Regions from separate parts of the Streptomyces sp. VTCC 41912 genome, predicted to be linked through region 4. Evidence: riboswitches for the same ligand, from Rfam matches in the RefSeq annotation. Region 4 holds a riboswitch; each other region holds the start of a gene.
The links. A riboswitch is a leader RNA that binds a small molecule or an ion and turns the genes downstream of it on or off. The one in region 4 is predicted to bind cobalamin.

Region 1 (4,953 bases), on a different contig from region 4:
CTTCCTGCCGGGCCTGCGCGCGCACCGGCTGGCCTACGGGGTGGGAGCGCTCGTCCTGAGCGTGGTGCTCGCGGCGGCCACGCTGCTGATCCGGAAGTGACGCCGGGGGCCGCCGGGGCACGGGCGCGGTCCGGGCCGTGGCGGCGGGCAACGACGGGGGAACGGCGGGGGAGCGACGTGCGGCGTGACGGAAGAGTGGAGGCGTGATGGCGGTTCGGCGGCTGAACCATGCGGTGTTGTACATCCGCGAGGTGGCACGGTCGGTGGCGTTCTACACCGAGGTGCTGGGGTTCACGGTGGACGTGGAGATTCCGGGGCGGGCGGCCTTCCTGAGCGCGCCCGGTTCGGACAACGACCACGACCTGGGCCTGTTCGCGGTGGGCCCCGATGCCCCGGGGCCGGAAAACGGCCGGATCGGGCTCTACCACCTGGCCTGGGAGGTCGGGACCCTCGGTGACCTCGCGGCGATCGCGGCGCGGCTGCGGGAGCGGGGCGCGCTGGTCGGCGCCACCGACCACCTGGTCTCGAAGTCGCTCTACGCCCGGGACCCGGACGGCAACGAGTTCGAGGTGATGTGGCGGGTGCCCCGGGCGGACTGGCCGGGCGCGGACGAGGCGGACCGGCTGCGGCCGCTCGACCTGGCGGCGGCGCTGGAGCGCTGGGGCCCGGACCTGCTGACCGGCGCGGCGGCCGGCTCGGCCACCTGAGGCGCGGCCCGCACGCGCACCGACCGCGTGGCGCGACCGTTCCCCACGGGCAGTGGGGACGGCCGCGCCACGCGGTCGTGGCGTTCCGCGGGTGCGGGTGCGGGTGCGGGTGCGGGGGCCGGGACTAGGGGGCGTCGGGCCCCTGCGTGCGGGGCGCCGGGAGGGCGTCCGCGGTGGCCGGCGGGTCCTCGGCGCGGGCGACCCAGCGCTTCTCGACGCCGCCCAGCCGCCAGTACGCCAGCGCCGCCGCCCACACCACGACGAACAGGCCGACGATGACGAAGCCCACGTTGTTCAGGTCGAGCGAGGAGATCCCGCCGGTCAGCGGGTCGTCGAGGCCGAGCTTGTCGTGCAGGACGGTCACCAGCTCGATGGTGCCGATGAGGAACGCGACCGCGATCGACAGCCCGGTGATGGTGAGGTTGTAGTAGACCTTGCGCACCGGGTTGGCGAACGCCCACTGGTACGCGAAGTTCATGAACGTGCCGTCGAGGGTGTCGAACAGGCTCATCCCGGCGGCGAACAGCAGCGGCAGGCAGAGGATCGCGTACCAGGGCAGGCCCGCCGCGGCGCCGCTGCCCGCCATCACCATCAGCGTCACCTCGGTCGCGGTGTCGAAGCCGATCCCGAAGAGGAAGCCCAGCGGGTACATCTGGCCGGGGCGGCTGATGGACTTGGTGAGCCGCCCCAGGATGCGGTTCATGAAGCCGCGGGAATCCAACTGGGCTTCCAGCTCCCGCTCGTCGTACGTGCCGGCCCGCATCGCCCGGAACACCTTCAGGATGCCGAGCAGGGCGACCAGGTTGAGGGCCGCGATGAGGTACAGGAAGGTGCCGGAGACGGTCGTGCCGACGAGGCCGAGCGTCTGGTGCGCGCGGGAGCCGTCGCTCATCAGCGTGCCGGCGAGTTGGGCGCCGCCCGCCACCAGCGCGGCCATCACGACCACCACGCTGGAGTGGCCGAGGGCGAACCAGAAGCCCACCGAGACGGGCCGCTTGCCGTCGGCCATCAGCTTGCGGGTGGTGTTGTCGATCGCCGCGATGTGGTCGGCGTCGAAGGCGTGCCGCATGCCCAGGGTGTAGGCGGTGATGCCGAGCCCGGCACCGAACACCTGGCTGCCGACGGTGTAGTGGCCCGGCACGACCAGGAGGAAGAGCACGCCGAAGGCGACGACGTGCAGTGCCGCGATCACGGCCATCAGACCCGCGGTGCGGACCGTGTCGCGACGTTGCCAGCGGAACGACCCGGGGGAGCCGGGTATGCCGAGGAGGGGGGACTTGCGGGACGAAGGGGAATCGTCCGGGGTATCAGTGGACAGGGCCATCCGGCCATCACGCTCCAGCACCTCGTGGATGATTTCGTGAGATGCCGTGGCCGGTCTCCTGGCTTACGGGTGCCCGCGTCCGCCCCGCCTTCCCGGCCGCAGGCTGCGGTCAGTGGCGCCGTGCGCGCGCTGGGCGCGCACGCAGAGGGGCGGAAACTCCCCGATCACAGTGGCGAGGGCCGCGCCGGCTTCGGACACGAGGTCCAGCACCGGTCTTCCCGAGCACCACGGCCCGGTCACTGTAGCGGGCACCGGTGAGAACCGGCCACGCCCGGTGGCCGGTGCGGGCCGCCACCGGGTGCCGGCGGCTCGGATCACAGGGCCAGGGCGGAGAGGAACGTGTGCAGTTCGTGGTCGAAGAGCGGGGTGTTCTCCAAGTTGACCATGTGGCCTGCGGCGGGCACGCGTATCCGGCGGGCGCCGGGGACCGCGAGCGCTATGGCGTGGGCGTTCGCCGAGATGTCGGAGGAGTCGAGGTCGCCGTCGAGGACGGTGGTCGGCACCCGGATCTCGCCCAGGCGGTCGAAGGCGCCGACCTCCAGGGGCATGCCGGCGCCCGCACCGTCGGCATGCACCTCGACATTGGCGGACGCGGAGGCGCGCATCCGCTCCCGGAAGCCGGGGTGCACGACGGACGGCGTGCGGTGCGGCCCGTCCACCCACATCCGCAGGAAGTGCTCCACGAACCGCTCGACGCCGTCCGGTGCGTCGATCGCGGCGACCTGCTCCCGGATGTGCTCCAGCAGGAAGGGGTCGGTGAAGGCGCGACCGCTGATGCCGGGGGAGGCGAGGAAGAGGGCCGTGACCCGGTCGGGGTGGGCGAGCGCGGTGTCCAGTGCCACCCGGGCGCCGTGCGAGAGGCCGACGAGGACGGCGCTCGGTATGTCGAGTGCGTCCAGCAGGGTCACCAGGTCGTCGTGGTTGGCCCAGTCGCCGGCCACCGTGGAGGACAGGCCGTGGCCGCGGAAGTCGTAGCGGACCACCCGCAGCCCGGAGTTGACCAACCAGGCGAACTGCTCGTCCCACATGTGCTGGTCGAGCATCCCGTCGTGCAGGAGCACCACCGCGGGGCCGGAGCCGGCCGACTCGTAGAACAGCTCGCCGTCGTCGACCGGCACGGTGTCGTTGTCGATCTCGGACCATGCCTGGAAGTCGTGGGTCATTCTGCGGGCCGTTCTGTGCGCGTGGGGCGGTCGGTCGGACGGGTGGGCACCGCTGGTCGGTGACCCGTTCGAGACGGTATGGGGACCTGTGCGGTGACCGGGGCGGCGGTGTCCCGCTCTTCGGGATCGCCGCTTTCCTCCGGGGGAACGCGCGAGCCGTCCGCCAAGTGCCGGAATTCCTCACCGATCCGGTCCAGCACCCGCAGCGCCGTGCGGACCTCCCCGGCGGACAGGTCGGCGAGCCCGCGGCGGAGTTTCCCCGCCTCGGCCTCCTGGACCCCGCGCATCATCGCCGTGCCCTCGTCGGTGAGCCGGATCAGCGACGAGCGGCGGTGCGCGGGGTTGGCGGTCGTCACGACCAGGCCCAGCTCCGCCGCGTGGTTCACCCAGCGCTGCACCGGCTGGCGGTCCAGGTCGAGGGAGCGCGCCAACTGCGGCACGGTGCGCGGCCCGTGGGCGCGCAGCGCGTCGAGGAGGGTGCGTTCGCCGGCGGTCAGGCCGGTGCCGTCCAGCGTGCGCTCCGCCGCGCGCACGATCGTCCGTTGCAGCGGCCGCAGCCGCCGGATGACGTCGTACAGCAGCTCCTCGGCGGTCTCCGCAGCCCCGTGCGCACCCCCGTGCGCACCCCCGCCTACATCCCCCTGTGCGGCTTCCCCTGCGGAATCCCCGCTTTCTTCTCCGACTTCCTGGGCTGCTTCGGCCTTTTCGGTCTCTCCGGCTTCTCCGGCTTCTTCAGCAGCTCCTGCTACGGCCGCCGTGGTGTCCCGCCTCGCGTCTCGCCCCATGGTCCCCTCAGCCCCCTTCATGTCCCGTTCCCCTTCACCCCGATGACACCCTTGCTGTCATGATGACATCCGCGATGTCATTTCGGAAGGGGTGTTGAGGCGCCGGCGTCGGTCGGTGAAGTGCCGTGTGGCGGGGCGGAGTCGGGCGGGGTCAGTCGTCCAGCGGGGGCGGCGCCTCGTCGTCGGTGAAGGAGACGACGAGGTCGGCGCGGGGGCGGGTGGCCGCCACCAGGCGGGCGTTGGCCTCGTCGGAGGTGCGGACGAAGTCCTCGGCGTCGACCCGCAGGCGGCCGAACCGCTCGTGCCGGTCGATCAGCCGGTGCACCCGCTCCTGGGCGTCCAGTTCGATGTACCACGCCTCGTCGAGCAGTTCGCGGATCCGTGCCCAGGGGTCGGAGTGCAGCAGGAGGTAGTTGCCCTCGGTGATGACGAGCGGGATGTGCGGCGCGACCGGGATGCTGCCGGCGACCGGCTCCTCGATGCGGCGGTCGAAGGCCGGCGCGTAGACGGGCGTGCCGGGTTCCGGGGAGCGCAGCCGGGTCAGCAGGGCGGCGTAGCCGGCCGGGTCGAAGGTGTCCGGCGCGCCCTTGCGGTCCGTGCGGTCCAGGCGGCGCAACTCCGCCTCGGCGAGGTGGAAGCCGTCCATCGGCACGAGCACGGCCTGGCCGGTCAGCTCCGCCGCGAGTCGGACGGCGAGGGTGGACTTTCCGGCGCCCGGCGGCCCGGCTATGCCGAGCAGCCGGCGCCGGCCGGGCGTCGCCGAAGCGGCGAGCCGGCGGGCCCGGGCCACGAGGTCGTCGAGGTTCATGATGGGTCCATCGTGCCTGATGGGCGGGGGTGCTCGCCCGGTGGTCGGGGAGGCCGGGCGGCCGGCGTCCGATTCCGCCCGGTGTGCGGCCGGCGGCATCGCCGGTGTGCCCCTCTTCGCCCCCGGCCTGCCTCCCCTGCCCGCCTCCCCGGCCCGCCCACGACGG
Region 2 (4,953 bases), on a different contig from region 4:
CTCGGTGGTGGTGAGGTCCGCGAGCAGGTCGACGAGCCGGTCCGACGGGACGAAGTGGTCGGCGAGGCCGCACAGCAGGGCGTCGGCGGCGCCGATCGCGGTGCCGGTGAGCGCGAGGTGGGTGCCGAGTTCGCCGGGGGCCAGTCCCAGCAGGTAGGTGCCGCCGACGTCCGGGACGAAGCCGATGCCGGTCTCGGGCATGGCGATCTGGGAGCGCTCGGTGACGAGGCGGACGTTGCCGTGGGCGGAGAGGCCGACCCCGCCGCCCATCACGATCCCGTCCATGACGGCCACGTAGGGCTTCGGGTAGCGCGCGATGCGGGCGTTCAGCCGGTACTCGGCGCGCCAGAAGGCCGCCGAGGCGGTGCCCCGCGCGCGGGCGTCCTCGTAGATGGCGCGGATGTCGCCGCCGGCGCACAGGCCGCGCTCCCCGGCGCCGGTGAGGACCACGGCCGCCACCGCGGGGTCCGTCTCGCAGGCGGTCAGCGCGGCGTCGATGCGGTCGACCATGGGGTGGGTCAGGGCGTTGACGGCGCGGGGCCGGTTGAGGGTGATGCGGGCGGTGCGGCCCTCTCCGGTCAGGAGGACGGGGTCGTCGGAGCCGGTCACCGCAGTGCCTCCGTCAGGCCGCGGGCGACGATGACGCGCATGATCTCGTTGGTTCCTTCCAGGATCTGGTGGACCCGCAGGTCTCGGACGATCTTTTCGATGCCGTAGTCGCTGAGGTAGCCGTAGCCGCCGTGCAGTTGCAGGGCCCGGTCGGCGACCGCGTAGCCGGTGTCGGTGGCGAACCGCTTGGCCATCGCGCAGAGTTGCGGCGCCTGCGGGTCGCCGCGGTCCAGGGCGTGGGCGGCCTGGTGGACCAGGGCGCGGGCGGCGGTGAGTTCGGTCGCCATGTCGGCGAGCCGGAACTGCAGTGCCTGCGCGTCCAGCAGGCGCCCGCCGAACGCCTCGCGGTCGGCGAGGTGGACCAGGCTGCGGTCCAGTGCGGCGCGGGCGCCGCCGAGGGAGCAGGCGGCGATGCCGAGCCGGCCGCCGTTCAACCCGCTCATGGCGATGCGGAAGCCCTCGCCCTCGTGGCCGAGCAGCCGGTCGGCGGGCAGCCGCACCCGGTCGAGGACGACCTGTCGGGTCGGCTGGGCGTTCCAGCCCATCTTCTTCTCGTTGGGGCCGAACGACAGGCCGGCATCGTCCTTGTCGACGAGGAAGGCGGAGACGCCGCGCGCGCCGTCGTCGCCGGTGCGGGCCATGACGAGGTACGTCTGGGAGGCGCCGGCGCCCGAGATGAACTGCTTGACGCCGGTGAGGACGTAGTGGTCGCCGTCGCGCACCGCGCGGGTGCGCAGGGCGGCGGCGTCCGAGCCGGCGCCCGGTTCGGTCAGGCAGTAGCTGCCCAGGTCCTCCATGGCGCACAGGCGCGGCAGCCAGCGTTCGCGTTGCGCGGCGTCGCCGTAGTGGTCGATCAGCCAGGCGACCATGTTGTGGATCGAGACGAACCCGGCGATGGACGGGCAGCCGGACGCCAGGGTCTCGACGATCAGCACCCCGTCGGTGCGGCTCAGTCCGCTGCCGCCGTGTTCCTCGCGCACGTAGAGGCCGCCCAGGCCCAGGCCCGCGGCCTTGCGCAGCACGTCGAGGGGGAAGTGCTTGGCCTGGTCCCAGGCGACGGCGTGCGGGGCGAGGTGGTCCTGGGTGAAGTCCAACGTGGCTTCGACGAGGGCGAGTTGGTCCTCCGTGAGCAGGGTGGTGGGCACGGCGCTCATCCCATCGTCGGGAGGGTGAAGCTCGCGCCCTCCTTGGTCCCGGAGGGCCAGCGCGAGGTGACGGTCTTGGTGCGGGTGTGGAAGCGGATCGCGTCCGGCCCGTGCTGGCCCAGGTCGCCGTAGCCCGAACGCTTCCAGCCGCCGAAGGTGTGGTAGGCCACCGGCACCGGAATGGGCACGTTGACGCCGATCATGCCGGTGTTCACCCGGCGGGTGAAGTCGCGGGCGGTGTCCCCGTCCCGCGTGAAGATCGCCACGCCGTTGCCGTACGGGTGCTCGCTGGGCAGCCGCAGCGCCTCCTCGTAGTCCGCGGCCCGCACGACGCACAGGACGGGCCCGAAGATCTCCTCCCGGTAGACGCGCATCTGCGGGGCGACGCGGTCGAAGAGCGAGGGGCCCGCGAAGAAGCCGTCCTCGTGTCCGGGGAGGGTGAACCCGCGTCCGTCCACGACCAGTTCGGCGCCCTCGTTGACGCCGATGTCGACGTAGCGGCGCACCCGGTCCAGGGCCTCGCGGCTGACGAGCGGGCCGAAGTCGGCCTCGGGGTCGTCGCTGCGGCCGACGCGCAGCCGCCCGACGCGTTCCTTGAGCCGCTCCACCAGGGCGTCGGCGGTGGCCTCGCCGACGGGGACGGCCACGGAGATCGCCATGCAGCGCTCCCCCGCCGAGCCGTAGCCCGCGCCGATCAGCGCGTCGACGGCCTGGTCCAGGTCGGCGTCCGGCATCACGACCAGGTGGTTCTTGGCGCCGCCGAAGCACTGGGCCCGCTTGCCGTGCGCGGCGGCGGTGGCGTACAGGTGCGCCGCGATCGGGGTCGAACCGACGAAGCCCAGGGCCCCGACCCTGGGGTCGGTGAGCAGGGTGTCGACCGCTTCCTTGCCGCCGTTGACGACGTTGAGGACGCCCGGTGGCAGCCCCGCCTCCAGGAACAGTTCGGCGAGCCGCAGCGGCACCGAGGGAGCGCGTTCGGAGGGCTTGAGGATGAAGGAGTTGCCGCAGGCCAGGGCGGGGGCTGCCTGCCACAGCGGGATCATCGCGGGGAAGTTGAACGGGGTGATGCCGGCGGTGACGCCGATGGGGCTGCGCAGGGAGTGCACGTCGATGCCGCTGCCGGCGTTGTCGGTGAACTCGCCCTTGAGCAGATGGGGGATACCGGCGGCGAACTCCACCACGTCCAGGCCGCGCTGGAGGTCGCCGTGGGCGTCGGCGACGGTCTTGCCGTGCTCGGACGACAGCAGCCGGGCCAGCGACTCCCGCTCCCCGTCGATGAGTTGGAGGAACTTCAGCAGCACCCGGGCGCGGCGCTGCGGGTTCCACTCGCCCCACGCGTGCTGGGCCCCGGCGGCGTCGGTGATCGCCGCCTCGGTCTCGGCGCGGCCGGCGAGCGGCACCCGGGCCTGGACGGCGCCGGTGTTGGGGTCGTGCACGTCGCCGTAGGTCCCCGAGGCGCCCGGGGTCTGCTTGCCGCCGATGAGATGTGCCAGTTCACGGACCATGGATGCCTGCTCTCCGTCAGGTGAGATCCGGGGATGGCGCGCCGGCCCGGCACGGTCGCCGAACAGCGGCGCGTGCGGGCGGCGCGGGATGCGCAGGGGCCGGGTGACCGTCAGAGGTCGGTGCGCGGCACCCGTCGGATCCGCCGGTCGGGGGCGCGGGTGCATGCCGGTGCCATGCGTGTCTGCTCCATCCTCGTGGACAACACGGAACATCCCGCGGCCGGTATCCTGACTCCCGGATCAGCACGCGCTCCCCGGCCTTCCCGACGGACTGCTCCGTCAGTGGCCGGTCTCGTTCGGGGAGCGCATTCCCCGGTCACAGTGGCGGGACCGCGCCGGAATCGCACCGGCTTCCCTGCACCGCGGGCCTTGGTCACGACGATATAGTTGGACGTCCTAGTAAGTCCACCCTCGACGGCCCTCGGCGACACCCGACGCACCGGGAATCGGCCCACCGCGAGGCCGGCACGGTCTCGTGCGCAGCGGCACCTCAGACCGGCTGGCGACCGGCGTCGCGGTACAACTCCTTCGCGATGAGGGAGCGTTGGACCTCCGTGGCACCCTCGTAGATGCGGGGTGCGCGGACCTCGCGGTAGAGGTGTTCCAACAGGTGGCCGCGGCGCAGCGCGCGGGCGCCGTGGATCTGGACGGCGGCGTCGACGACCTCCTGTGCGGTCTCGGTGGCCAGGAGCTTGGCCATGGCCGAGCGGCGGGCGACGTCCGGGGCGCCGCGGTCGTAGGCGGCCGCTGCCGCGTAGACCAGGAGGCGGGCGGCCTCGACGCGGGTGGCCATCTCGGCCAGTCGGTGGCCGACGGACTGGAGTTCCCTGAGCGGCCCGCCGAACGCGGTGCGCGTCCCGGCATGCGCCAGCGCGGCGTCCAACGCGGCCTGCGCCATGCCGACCGCGAAGGCGCCCACGCTCGGCCGGAAGAGGTTCAGCGTGCGCATCGCCACCCCGAACCCGCCGCCCACGTCACCGAGCACGTCCGCGTCGGTCACCGGCGTGCCGTCGAAGACCAGGGTGCCGATGGGGTGCGGGCTGAGCATGTCCAACGGTTCGCCGCCCAGCCCCGGGCGGTCGGCCGGGACGAGGAAGGCGGTGATGCCGCGGGCGCCGTCGGCACCGCCGGTGCGGGCGAAGACGGTGGCGAAGTCGGCCTCGGGGGCGTTGGAGATCCAGCACTTCTCACCGGTGAGCCGCCAGCGGCCGGGCCCGTCGGGCGCGGCCGTCAGGGCGAGCGCCGCGGCGTCCGAGCCCGCGCCCGGCTCGCTCAGCGCGAAGGCCGCGACGGCCCGGCCGGCCGTCACCTCCGGCAGCCAGCGGGCCCGTTGGGCGTCCGTCCCGGACTGGAGGATCGGGCAGGTGCCCAGTCCTTGGAGCGCCAGCGCGGTCTCCGCCTCCGTGCACTCCTGCGCCAGCGATTCGCGCAGCAGGCACAGGTCCAGCGCCCTGGGGCTGCCGCCGTCGGGGAAGAGCCGGGCGAGCAGGCCCAGTTCGCCGAGGGCGGCGACCAGGGGCCGGTTGACCCGGCCCCCTCGCCCCTGCTCCGCGAGGGGGCGCAGCCGTTCGGCGGTCCGGGCGCGCAGTTCGGCGCACCATTGCTGTTCCTCCGGTCCCAGTGCGAATGCGGTCACGAGGCGGCTCCCTGGTAGCGGACCGGGCACGGCGACGGCCCGGCGGCCGGATATCGCG
Region 3 (4,953 bases), on a different contig from region 4:
GGAGAACCGCTACGAGGCCCGCCTCTGGAACGACGTCTTCGTCCTCGCCCAGGAGCTGCTCGGCATTCCCCGCGGCACCATCCGCGCCACCGTCCTCATCGAGACGATCACCGCCGCGTTCGAGATGGAGGAGATCCTCTACGAGCTGCGCGAGCACAGCGCCGGACTCAACGCCGGCCGCTGGGACTACCTTTTCAGCATGATCAAGACGTTCGGGCACCGCACGGACTTCCTCCTGCCCGACCGCGCCAAGGTCACGATGACCGCCCCGTTCCTGCGGGCCTACACCGAACTGCTCGTGCGCACCTGCCACCGGCGCGGGGCGCACGCCATCGGCGGCATGGCCGCGCAGGTGCCGAGCAAGGACCCGGCCGTGAACGAGGCCGCGCTCGCCAAGGTCCGCCTGGACAAGGAGCGGGAGACCGAGGACGGCTTCGACGGGTCCTGGGTGGCCCATCCCGCCCTCGTCCCCGTGTGCCGCGCGGTCTTCGACGGCGTCCTGGGCGACCGCCCCCACCAACTCGACCGCACCCGCGACGACGTCGACGTGACCTCGGCCGACCTGCTGTCGGTGCGGCGGATCAGCGGACCGCCGACCGCGGACGGGGTGCGCACCAACATCTCCGTCTCCTTGCGGTACTACGCGGCCTGGCTGCGCGGGCAGGGCGCGGTCGCGCTCGACGGGCTGATGGAGGACGCGGCCACCGCGGAGATCGCCCGCGTGCAGATCTGGCAGTGGCTCCGACACCGGGTCATCGACCGTCGGACCGTGGAAAGGGTCCTCGACGAGGAGACCGCCGCGCTCGGGGCCGAGTACCCGTGGGCGCCCGTCGACGACATTCGCGCGCTCTTCGAGCGGAACACGCTGACCGGCGAGCTACCGATGTTCTTCACCCCGGATGCCTACACCCGCCACCTCGTGCGGCGGACGGAGGTCCGGGCGTGAGCGCGGCCGTCGAACGCGTCGGCGTCGTCGGCGGCGGGCAGATGGGTGCCGGGATCGCCGAGGTGTGTGCGCGCGCCGGGCTGGACACCGTGGTCTGCGAGGCGAACGCGACCGCTGCGCGCACCGCCCGGGACCGGATCAGTGCCTCACTCGACCGGGCAGTGCGGCGCGGAAAGCTGCAACAGGCGGCGGCACGGGACGCGCTCGCCCGGATGGTGTTCACCAGCAGTCTGGACGATCTGGCCGACCGGCAGCTCGTCATCGAGGCGGTGGTCGAGAACCCGGACGCCAAAACCGAGGTGTTCGCCGCCCTCGACAAGATCGTCGAGGATCCGGCAGCCGTCCTGGCCACCAACACCTCCTCCCTCCCGATCATGCGGCTCGGCATGTCGACCCTCCGCGCGGACCGGGTTGTCGGCCTGCACTTCTTCAATCCGGTCCCCGTGATGCCGCTGGTCGAGGTGGTGTCCTCGCTGCACACCTCGGCCGAGACCACCGCCGCGGTCGAGGACTTCGCCACCCGCACGCTCGGCAGGACGGTCATCCGTTCCCAGGACCGCGCCGGCTTCGTCGTCAACGCCCTGCTGATCCCCTACCTCCTCTCCGCCATCCGCATGGCGGAATCCGGCTTCGCCACCGCCGCCGACATCGACACCGGCATGGAACTGGGCTGCGCCCACCCGATGGGACCGCTCGAACTCGCCGACCTGATCGGCCTGGACACCGTCGCCTCGATCGCGGAGTCCCTGTACGCCGAGTTCCGCGAACCCCTCTACGCCCCGCCGCCGCTGCTCCGGCGCATGGTGGAGGCAGGGCTTCTCGGCCGTAAGACAGGCCGGGGGTTCCACCCTTACGAGCAGGACTGATGACCTGATGGGACACGGGCTGAGGGGCCCGCACCGCCACCGGGGATGAGGGTCTTCGGTGAGCGGATCAGGGGAGGGGCGGGAAGCGCGCGTACCGGCGCTTCCCGCCCCTTCGGTGTTCCGCCCCCAGGTGTCCTGATTCACTTTGCGATTCCTGGACGGCCCTCGTCACGGCGTGGCGACAGCCCGTAGGGTGGCGGGAGCAGCTGGTTCACCCCGTCCGCCAGGCGGGGTGTCGCAAGAGGGAACCCGGTGGGAATCCGGGACTGCCCCGCAGCGGTGAGTGGGAACGACCGCCGTCATACGCACTGGGTCCGAGGTACCGGACCCGGGAAGCGACGGCCAGTAGGTGTCCTCCGAGAAGGAGGGCGTGCCCACGAGTCCGAAGACCTGCCAACTGCCCGCGCGCGGACCACTCCGTGCGCGGACACCCCGGTGACCTCGAGGGCGGGTCGGCGTACACACCAGACGGAACGACCGTGCCTTCGCCGCGCGGGGTCGCTGCCGTCCGGTTCGTCATTCCCTTCGCGCTCTCGTCCCGTCACCGGGACCCCAGGGATTCATCTCGCGAAGGAGATCTCCGTGACCAGCAAGTCCGCAGCCGCGGCAGCACGGGCCACCGTGTACGGCTACCCCCGCCAGGGTCAGCACCGGGAACTCAAGAAGGCCATCGAGGGCTACTGGAAGGGCCGCGTCACCGCCGACGCCCTCCGAGGCACCGCCGCCGAACTCCGCCGGAGCAACTGGCAGCAGCTCGCCGACGCCGGCATCCACGAGGTGCCGACCGGCGACTTCTCGTACTACGACCACGTCCTGGACACCACCGTCATGGTCGGCGCGATCCCCGAGCGGCACCGCGACGCCGTTGCGGCACACGCCCTGAACGGCTACTTCGCCATGGCCCGCGGCACCCAGGAGGTCGCGCCGCTGGAGATGACCAAGTGGTTCGACACGAACTACCACTACCTGGTCCCCGAACTGGGTCCCGACACCCACTTCACCGCGAACTCCGCGAAGCAGGTTGCCGAGCTCAAGGAAGCCCTCGCCCTCGGCCTGGCCGCCCGCCCGGTCCTGGTCGGCCCGGTCACCTACCTCCTGCTCGCCAAGCCCGCCCCGGGCGTAGCGGCGGACTTCGAGCCGCTGACCCTGCTGGACCGGCTCCTGCCCGTGTACGCCGAGGTCCTGGCCGACCTGCGCGCGGCCGGCGCCGAGTGGGTGCAGCTCGACGAGCCCGCACTGGTCCAGGACCGCACCCCGGCCGAGCTCGACGCCGCCGAGCGTGCCTATCGTGACCTCGGTGCCCTCACCGACCGGCCCAAGCTGCTCGTCGCCTCCTACTTCGACCGCCTCGGCGACGCCCTTCCGGTGCTCGCCAAGGCACCGGTCGAGGGGCTCGCCCTCGACTTCACCGAGGCGGCGGCCGCCAACCTGGAGGCCCTGGCCGCCGTTGGCGGGCTGCCCGGCAAGCGCCTGGTCGCCGGGGTCGTCAACGGCCGCAACATCTGGATCAACGACCTGCCCCAGTCCCTGTCCACCCTGGGCACCCTCCTCGGGCTCGCCGACCGGGTCGACGTGGCCGCCTCGTGCTCCCTGCTCCACGTCCCCCTCGACGCGTCCGTCGAGCGGGACATCGAGCCGCAGATCCTGCGCTGGCTGGCCTTCGCCAAGCAGAAGTCCGCCGAGATCGTCGCCCTCGCCAAGGGCCTCGCCCAGGGCACCGACGCCATCACCGGCGAACTCGCGGCCAACCGCGCCGCCCTCGCCTCCCGCGCGGGCTCGCCGATCACCCACGACCCGGCCGTACGGGCCCGGATCGCCGCCGTCACCGACGCCGACGCCCGCCGCTCCCAGCCGTACACCGAACGGGCCGCCGCCCAACGCGCCCACCTCGGGCTGCCGCTGCTGCCCACGACGACCATCGGTTCCTTCCCGCAGACCGACGAACTGCGCGCCGCCCGCGCCGACCTGCGTGCCGGCCGCATCGACACCGCCGGCTACGAGGAGCGCATCAAGGCCGAGATCCAGGAGGTCATCTCCTTCCAGGAGACGACCGGGATCGACGTGCTGGTGCACGGCGAGCCCGAACGCAACGACATGGTCCAGTACTTCGCCGAGCAGCTCACCGGCTACCTCGCCACCCAGCGCGGCTGGGTCCAGTCCTACGGCACCCGCTACGTCCGCCCGCCGATCCTGGCCGGCGACATCTCCCGCCCCGAGCCGATGACCGTCCGCTGGACCACGTACGCCCAGTCGCTGACCCGACGTCCCGTCAAGGGCATGCTCACCGGGCCCGTCACCATGCTCGCCTGGTCCTTCGTCCGCGACGACCAACCCCTCGGCGACACCGCCCGGCAGGTCGCACTCGCCCTGCGCGACGAGGTCGACGATCTCGAAGCGGCCGGGAGCTCGGTCATCCAGGTCGACGAGCCCGCGCTGCGCGAGACCCTGCCGCTGCGGGCCACCGACCGGGAGGCGTACCTCGCCTGGGCCACCGAGGCGTTCCGCCTGTCGACGGCGGGCGTGCGGCCGGACACCCAGATCCACACCCACATGTGCTACGCCGAGTTCGGCGACATCGTCCAGGCCATCGACGACCTCGACGCCGACGTCATCAGCCTGGAAGCCGCCCGCTCGCACATGCAGGTGGCCCGCGAACTCGCCGCCCACGGCTATCCGCGCGAGGCGGGGCCGGGGGTCTACGACATCCACTCCCCGCGCGTGCCGAGCGCCGAGGAGGCCGCCGAACTGCTGCGCACCGGACTGAAGGCGATCCCCGCCGAGCGACTGTGGGTCAACCCCGACTGCGGCCTGAAGACCCGCGGCTGGGCCGAGACCCGCGCCTCGCTGGAGAACCTGGTCGCCGCGGCGCGCACCGTGCGGGGTGAGCTGCCCGCCTCCTGATCCCGACCCCGGTGGGCCGGGACGCTGGTGGCGTCCCGGCCCACCGAACAGCACCGCCATGACCGAGGCACACGAGGGGGTCCCATCCTGCTTCCACCGGCATGCGCCGCCACCACGTGGGCCCGATGCCGTGACGATCAGTCCCGCCGGTCCCGTCAGTCCAGCTCGAAGTGACTGGGACGGCCGTCGCACTCGATCAGGCGGCCCAACTCGGCGGCCTTCGCCCGGGTCATGAGGGTC
Region 4 (4,953 bases):
CGGCGCCCTCCATCCGGTCCCGCCACAGTTCGAGGGCGGCAGCGCTGCGTGTGGTGCCCATCCGCGCGGCGAGCTCCGGGACCGACGGGTCGCCGAGGGTGCACAGCACCTCGTTGTCCGCCGGCAGCCGCTTGCGGGTCACCCCGCTGGCGACCATCGTGGCGTCGCACAGGATCGGCGCACCGGCCCGCAGCGCGGCGCGCGCACTGGCCACGACGCCCGGGGTGAAGGCCAGATCGCGGACGAGATCGACCATGCCGCAGGCGTGGATCATCCGGACCGCGACCCGGCTGACGTCGGCGGGCAGTGCGGAGAGATCCGCCTCGGCGCGGATGGTGGCGAAGGACTGGCGGTAGATGGCCGCCCCGTCCTTTTCGTAGTCGAACGCGGTCACTGGGGCCTCGGGGTGGTGGGTTGAGGGGTGGAGGGGAGCGGGGCAGCCGGAGGGGCGGCGGATGCGCTCGGCGTTTCACGTGAAACGACGCCCGGCCGGGGCGTTTCACGTGAAACGGTGCCCGGCCCGGCTGTTTCACGTGAAACCGGCGGTCGGGCAAGGGACTTGGGAGACATCGCGGTGGTCCGATAGCCGTCGGGCGTCGCCAGCACGTCGACCCAGGCACCGTGCGGATGGCCGCACCGCCGCTCGCAGCCCGACCAGTGCACGGGCAGCCCGACGGGCGCACCCGAACCGTTCGCCGGAACCGTTTCGCCCCTGGCGAGCACGCCCGCCGCATCGCTCCGCACGTCGGTGAGGGACTTGGCGCAGCCCGGCAGGCCGGTGCAGGCGGTGACCCGGCGCCAGGGGGATGCCGGGTCGGTGATCAGGCCGGCGGCGGCGAACTCGCGCAGCCGCCGGTGCGCCGGTGCGGCGGCCAGGCCGGGGACGATGACACCGCGCCAGGGCGTGAGGCGCAGTTCGCCGTCGCCGTCCGCGGCGGCGGTCGCGGTCAGCAGCCGCCACTGGGCCGCGGCCAGCCGGCCGAGCGGTGCCAGGACCGCCAGCGCGCGGCGACCGTCGGGCCCCTCGACCGGGCCGGGGGCGGTGGCATCGGCATAGTGCGCGGCCGACCCTGGGACGGGGGCGGCCGGATGTTCCACGTGCTCCGCGGCGATGCCCGCGGCCCGCAGCGCACGCTGCACCTCCTGGGCGGTCAGCGGTCCTGCGGTGGGGAGCTCACGGACGCGCCAGGCGCCGCTGCCGCGCTCCGCGGCCGCGGCCAGGAAGACCTCGGCGGCCGTCAGGGCCGCCCGCGGGGCGTCGTCCGCCGCGATCCGCAGTGCCGCCCGGTCGTCGCCGACCCGGAGCAGCGCTCCCCACCCGGACGCGGCGCCCGGTGCGTACCCGGCGGCCGGCGGGTCCTGTCGACCGGATTCTGCGAGCAAGGTCACATCGCCGCCCAGGCCGGCCACGTCGCCCCGACCGTCGTCGAGGACGAACAGGAAGCGGCCCGAAAGTCCTGTCGCGGCATCGCTCGCACACAGCAGCGCGTCCAGGTTCCGGGCCCACAACCGCACGTCGGAGGGGGTGTGCCGGTCCAGTCCGGCCAGCGGCGAGGCCAGTACGTTGCGGATCCGCTCATGGCGTACGGACGGCAGCAGCCCGGCGTCGGCGAGGAGGTCGGCGAGGTGCCGGCCGCCGTCGTCGGGCAGGCCGCGCAGTTCGACGTTGCCGCGGGAGGTGAGCGAGAGGTGCCCGTCGCCGAGGCGTTCCGCTGCGTCCGCCAGGGCGGTGGCCTGGCGGACCGTCAAGTCCCCTGCGGGGAGCCGCACTCGGGCCAGGTTCCCGTCGGCGGCGGGGTGCAGCCGCAGCGCTCCCGGGCAGGCGTCGCCGCGGTCCCGAACGGGTGGTTCGGCCCGGTCGGGGCGTGGTGCGGGGGAGGGCGGCATGGCGGCGAGCATACCTACGTCGGTTTCGCCCGGAACCGTGGCGAGGGGGGCGTGGAGGGCGGCTCCGAAAGGCCCGCTCCCGCGGTGCGGCCGCAGCCCTTACTATGCAGGTCGGCGGGTCGGCTGACCCGCCGGACGCCAGCGACGGCGCCAAGGGAGGAAGCCCGGTGAGAATCCGGCGCGGTCCCGCCACTGTGAACCCGGCCACCGCCGGGTGAGCCAGGAACTCCCGCCGTCCATACGACCACCCGGGGCGTGGACACCCCGAGGAAGGGCTGCGCCGTGATCCTGCTGCTGTCGACGTCCGACACCGATCTGCTCAGCGCCCGGGCGGCCACGGGTCCCGTGCCGTACCGGCTCGCCAACCCCGCCCGCCTCGACGTCGCCGAACTCCCCGGACTCCTCGAGGGCACCGACCTCGTCGTCGTCCGGCTGCTCGGCGGCATCCGCGCCTGGCAGGACGGCCTGGACGTGCTGCTGGCCGCGGGCCAGCACCGCCCGGTCGTCGTGCTCACCGGCGAACAGGCCCCCGACGCCCAGCTCATGGAGGCGTCCACGGTCCCGGTCGGCATCGCGGCCGAGGCGCACGCCTACCTCGCGCACGGCGGTCCGGCCAACCTCTCCCAGCTGGCCTGCTTCCTCAGCGACACCGTTCTGCTCAGCGGCCACGGCTTCGAGCCGCCCGCGGCCGCCCCGTCCTGGGGCCCGCTGGAGCGTCCGGCGTCGGAGGCGACCGGCCCGACCGTGGCGGTGCTCTACTACCGCGCCCACCACATGAGCGGCAACACCCGCTTCATCCACGACCTGTGCGACCAGGTCGAGCGGGCCGGCGGTCGCCCGCTGCCGCTGTACGTCGCCTCGCTGCGGGCCCCCGAGCCGGAGCTGATCGAGGAGCTGCGCGCCGCCGACGTCATCGTCACCACCGTGCTGGCCGCGGGCGGCACCAAGCCCGCCGAAGCCTCCGCGGGCGGCGACGACGAGTCCTGGGACGCCGGCGCGCTGACCGCCCTGGACGTGCCGATCCTGCAGGCGCTCTGCCTGACCGGCGCGCGCGCCGCCTGGGAGGAGAACGACGAGGGCCTCTCCCCGCTCGACGCCGCCTCGCAGATCGCCGTGCCGGAGTTCGACGGGCGCCTGATCACCGTGCCGTTCTCGTTCAAGGAGATCGACGAGGACGGGCTGCCGGTGTACGTCGCCGACGCCGAGCGGGCCGCCCGGGTCGCCGGGATCGCCGTCCGGCACGCCCGGCTGCGCCACATCCCGGCCGCCGAGAAGCGGCTGGCGCTGGTGCTGTCGGCCTACCCCACCAAGCACTCCCGGATCGGCAACGCGGTCGGTCTGGACACCCCGGCGAGCGCCGTCGCGCTGCTGCGCCGGCTGAAGGCCGAGGGCTACGACTTCGGTACCGAGCCGGTGCCCGGCCTGGCGTCCGGCGACGGCGACGAGCTGATCTACGCCCTCATCGAGGCCGGTGGCCACGACCAGGAGTGGCTGACCGAGGAGCAGTTGGCCCGCAATCCGGTCCGCATCCCGGCCGCCGACTACCGCCGCTGGTACGGCACGCTGCCGCAGGAGCTGCGGGAGTCCGTGGAGGAGCACTGGGGCCCGCCGCCGGGCGAGATGTTCCTCGACCGCAGCCGCAACCCCGAGGGCGACATCGTGCTGGCCGCGCTGCGCCGCGGCAACCTGCTGATACTGATCCAGCCGCCGCGCGGCTTCGGCGAGAACCCGATCGCGATCTACCACGACCCCGATCTGCCGCCCTCGCACCACTACTTGGCGGCCTACCGCTGGATCGCCACCCCCACCGCCGACGGCGGGTTCGGCGCCGACGCCATGGTCCACCTCGGCAAGCACGGCAACCTGGAGTGGCTGCCCGGCAAGAACGCCGGCCTCTCCGCCGCCTGCGGTCCGGACGCGGCGCTCGGCGACCTGCCGCTCGTCTACCCGTTCCTGGTCAACGACCCGGGCGAGGGCACCCAGGCCAAGCGCCGGGTGCACGCCACGCTCGTCGACCACCTCGTGCCGCCGATGGCCCGCGCGGACTCCTACGGTGACATCGCCCGGCTTGAGCAACTGCTCGACGAGTACGCCGCGATCTCCTCGATGGACCCGGCCAAGCTGCCCGCGATCCGGGCGCAGATCTGGACCCTGATCCAGGCCGCCAAGCTCGACCACGACCTGGGCCTGGAGGCACGTCCGGACGACGACGGCTTCGACGACTTCCTGCTGCACGTCGACGGCTGGCTCTGCGAGGTGAAGGACGCGCAGATCCGCGACGGCCTGCACGTCCTGGGCGCCGCCCCGGTCGGCGAGGCCCGGGTCAACCTCGTGCTGGCGATCCTGCGCGCCCGGCAGATCTGGGGTGGCACCTCCGCGCTGCCCGGGCTGCGCGAGGCGCTCGGCCTGGACGAGTCGGCCGCGACCCGCACCGCCGCCGACGAAGCCGAGGCGGTCGCCCGCGGACTGGTCCAGGCCATGGAGGACGCGGAGTGGGACCCGGCCGCGGTGGCCCGGGTCGCCGAGGGGCACCCGACCGCGGTCGCGGACGTCCTCGACTTCGCGGCCCGGCAGGTCGTCCCGCGACTGGCCGGCACCACGGCCGAGGTCGACCACGCGGTGCACGCCCTGAACGGCGGGTTCGTTCCGGCCGGTCCGTCCGGCTCGCCGCTGCGCGGCCTGGTCAACGTCCTGCCGACCGGCCGCAACTTCTACTCCGTCGACCCCAAGGCCGTCCCGTCGCGGCTGGCCTGGGAGACCGGGCAGGCGCTCGCCGACTCGCTGCTGACCCGCTACCGCGAGGACAACGGTGACTGGCCGGAGTCGGTCGGCCTGTCCCTGTGGGGCACCAGCGCGATGCGCACGTCCGGCGACGATGTGGCGGAGGCGCTCGCGCTGCTGGGTGTCCGCCCCGTCTGGGACGACGCCTCGCGCCGGGTCACCGGTCTGGAGGCCGTCGAACTCGGCGAGCTGGGCCGCCCCCGGATCGACGTCACCCTGCGCATCAGCGGTTTCTTCCGGGACGCGTTCCCGCACGTCATCGGCCTGCTCGACGATGCGGTGCGG

Region 1: another riboswitch for cobalamin. It lies ahead of ACJ6WD_RS25110 (HoxN/HupN/NixA family nickel/cobalt transporter); the one in region 4 lies ahead of cobN (cobaltochelatase subunit CobN).
Region 2: another riboswitch for cobalamin. It lies ahead of ACJ6WD_RS31870 (CoA-acylating methylmalonate-semialdehyde dehydrogenase); the one in region 4 lies ahead of cobN (cobaltochelatase subunit CobN).
Region 3: another riboswitch for cobalamin. It lies ahead of metE (5-methyltetrahydropteroyltriglutamate--homocysteine S-methyltransferase); the one in region 4 lies ahead of cobN (cobaltochelatase subunit CobN).

The regions. Positions count from the first base shown of each region.
Region 1 covers NZ_JBJMAB010000020.1:22,216-27,168, reverse strand. Annotated here, with positions in the region: gene ACJ6WD_RS25120 (DoxX family protein) at 1-100, shown strand, start outside; gene ACJ6WD_RS25115 (VOC family protein) at 207-707, shown strand; gene ACJ6WD_RS25110 (HoxN/HupN/NixA family nickel/cobalt transporter) at 832-2,031, opposite strand; cobalamin riboswitch at 2,062-2,276, opposite strand; gene ACJ6WD_RS25105 (alpha/beta fold hydrolase) at 2,346-3,194, opposite strand; gene ACJ6WD_RS25100 (MarR family winged helix-turn-helix transcriptional regulator) at 3,191-3,979, opposite strand; gene ACJ6WD_RS25095 (nucleoside/nucleotide kinase family protein) at 4,131-4,787, opposite strand.
Region 2 covers NZ_JBJMAB010000033.1:35,410-40,362, reverse strand. Annotated here, with positions in the region: gene ACJ6WD_RS31880 (enoyl-CoA hydratase/isomerase family protein) at 1-609, opposite strand, end outside; gene ACJ6WD_RS31875 (acyl-CoA dehydrogenase family protein) at 606-1,763, opposite strand; gene ACJ6WD_RS31870 (CoA-acylating methylmalonate-semialdehyde dehydrogenase) at 1,760-3,259, opposite strand; cobalamin riboswitch at 3,460-3,646, opposite strand; gene ACJ6WD_RS31865 (acyl-CoA dehydrogenase family protein) at 3,750-4,895, opposite strand.
Region 3 covers NZ_JBJMAB010000010.1:133,066-138,018, reverse strand. Annotated here, with positions in the region: gene aceB (malate synthase A) at 1-946, shown strand, start outside; gene ACJ6WD_RS17375 (3-hydroxybutyryl-CoA dehydrogenase) at 943-1,812, shown strand; cobalamin riboswitch at 2,018-2,211, shown strand; gene metE (5-methyltetrahydropteroyltriglutamate--homocysteine S-methyltransferase) at 2,395-4,713, shown strand; gene ACJ6WD_RS17365 (L-tyrosine/L-tryptophan isonitrile synthase family protein) at 4,869-4,953, opposite strand, start outside.
Region 4 covers NZ_JBJMAB010000003.1:351,372-356,324, forward strand. Annotated here, with positions in the region: gene ACJ6WD_RS06985 (precorrin-8X methylmutase) at 1-394, opposite strand, end outside; gene cobG (precorrin-3B synthase) at 391-1,899, opposite strand; cobalamin riboswitch at 1,985-2,137, shown strand; gene cobN (cobaltochelatase subunit CobN) at 2,170-4,953, shown strand, end outside.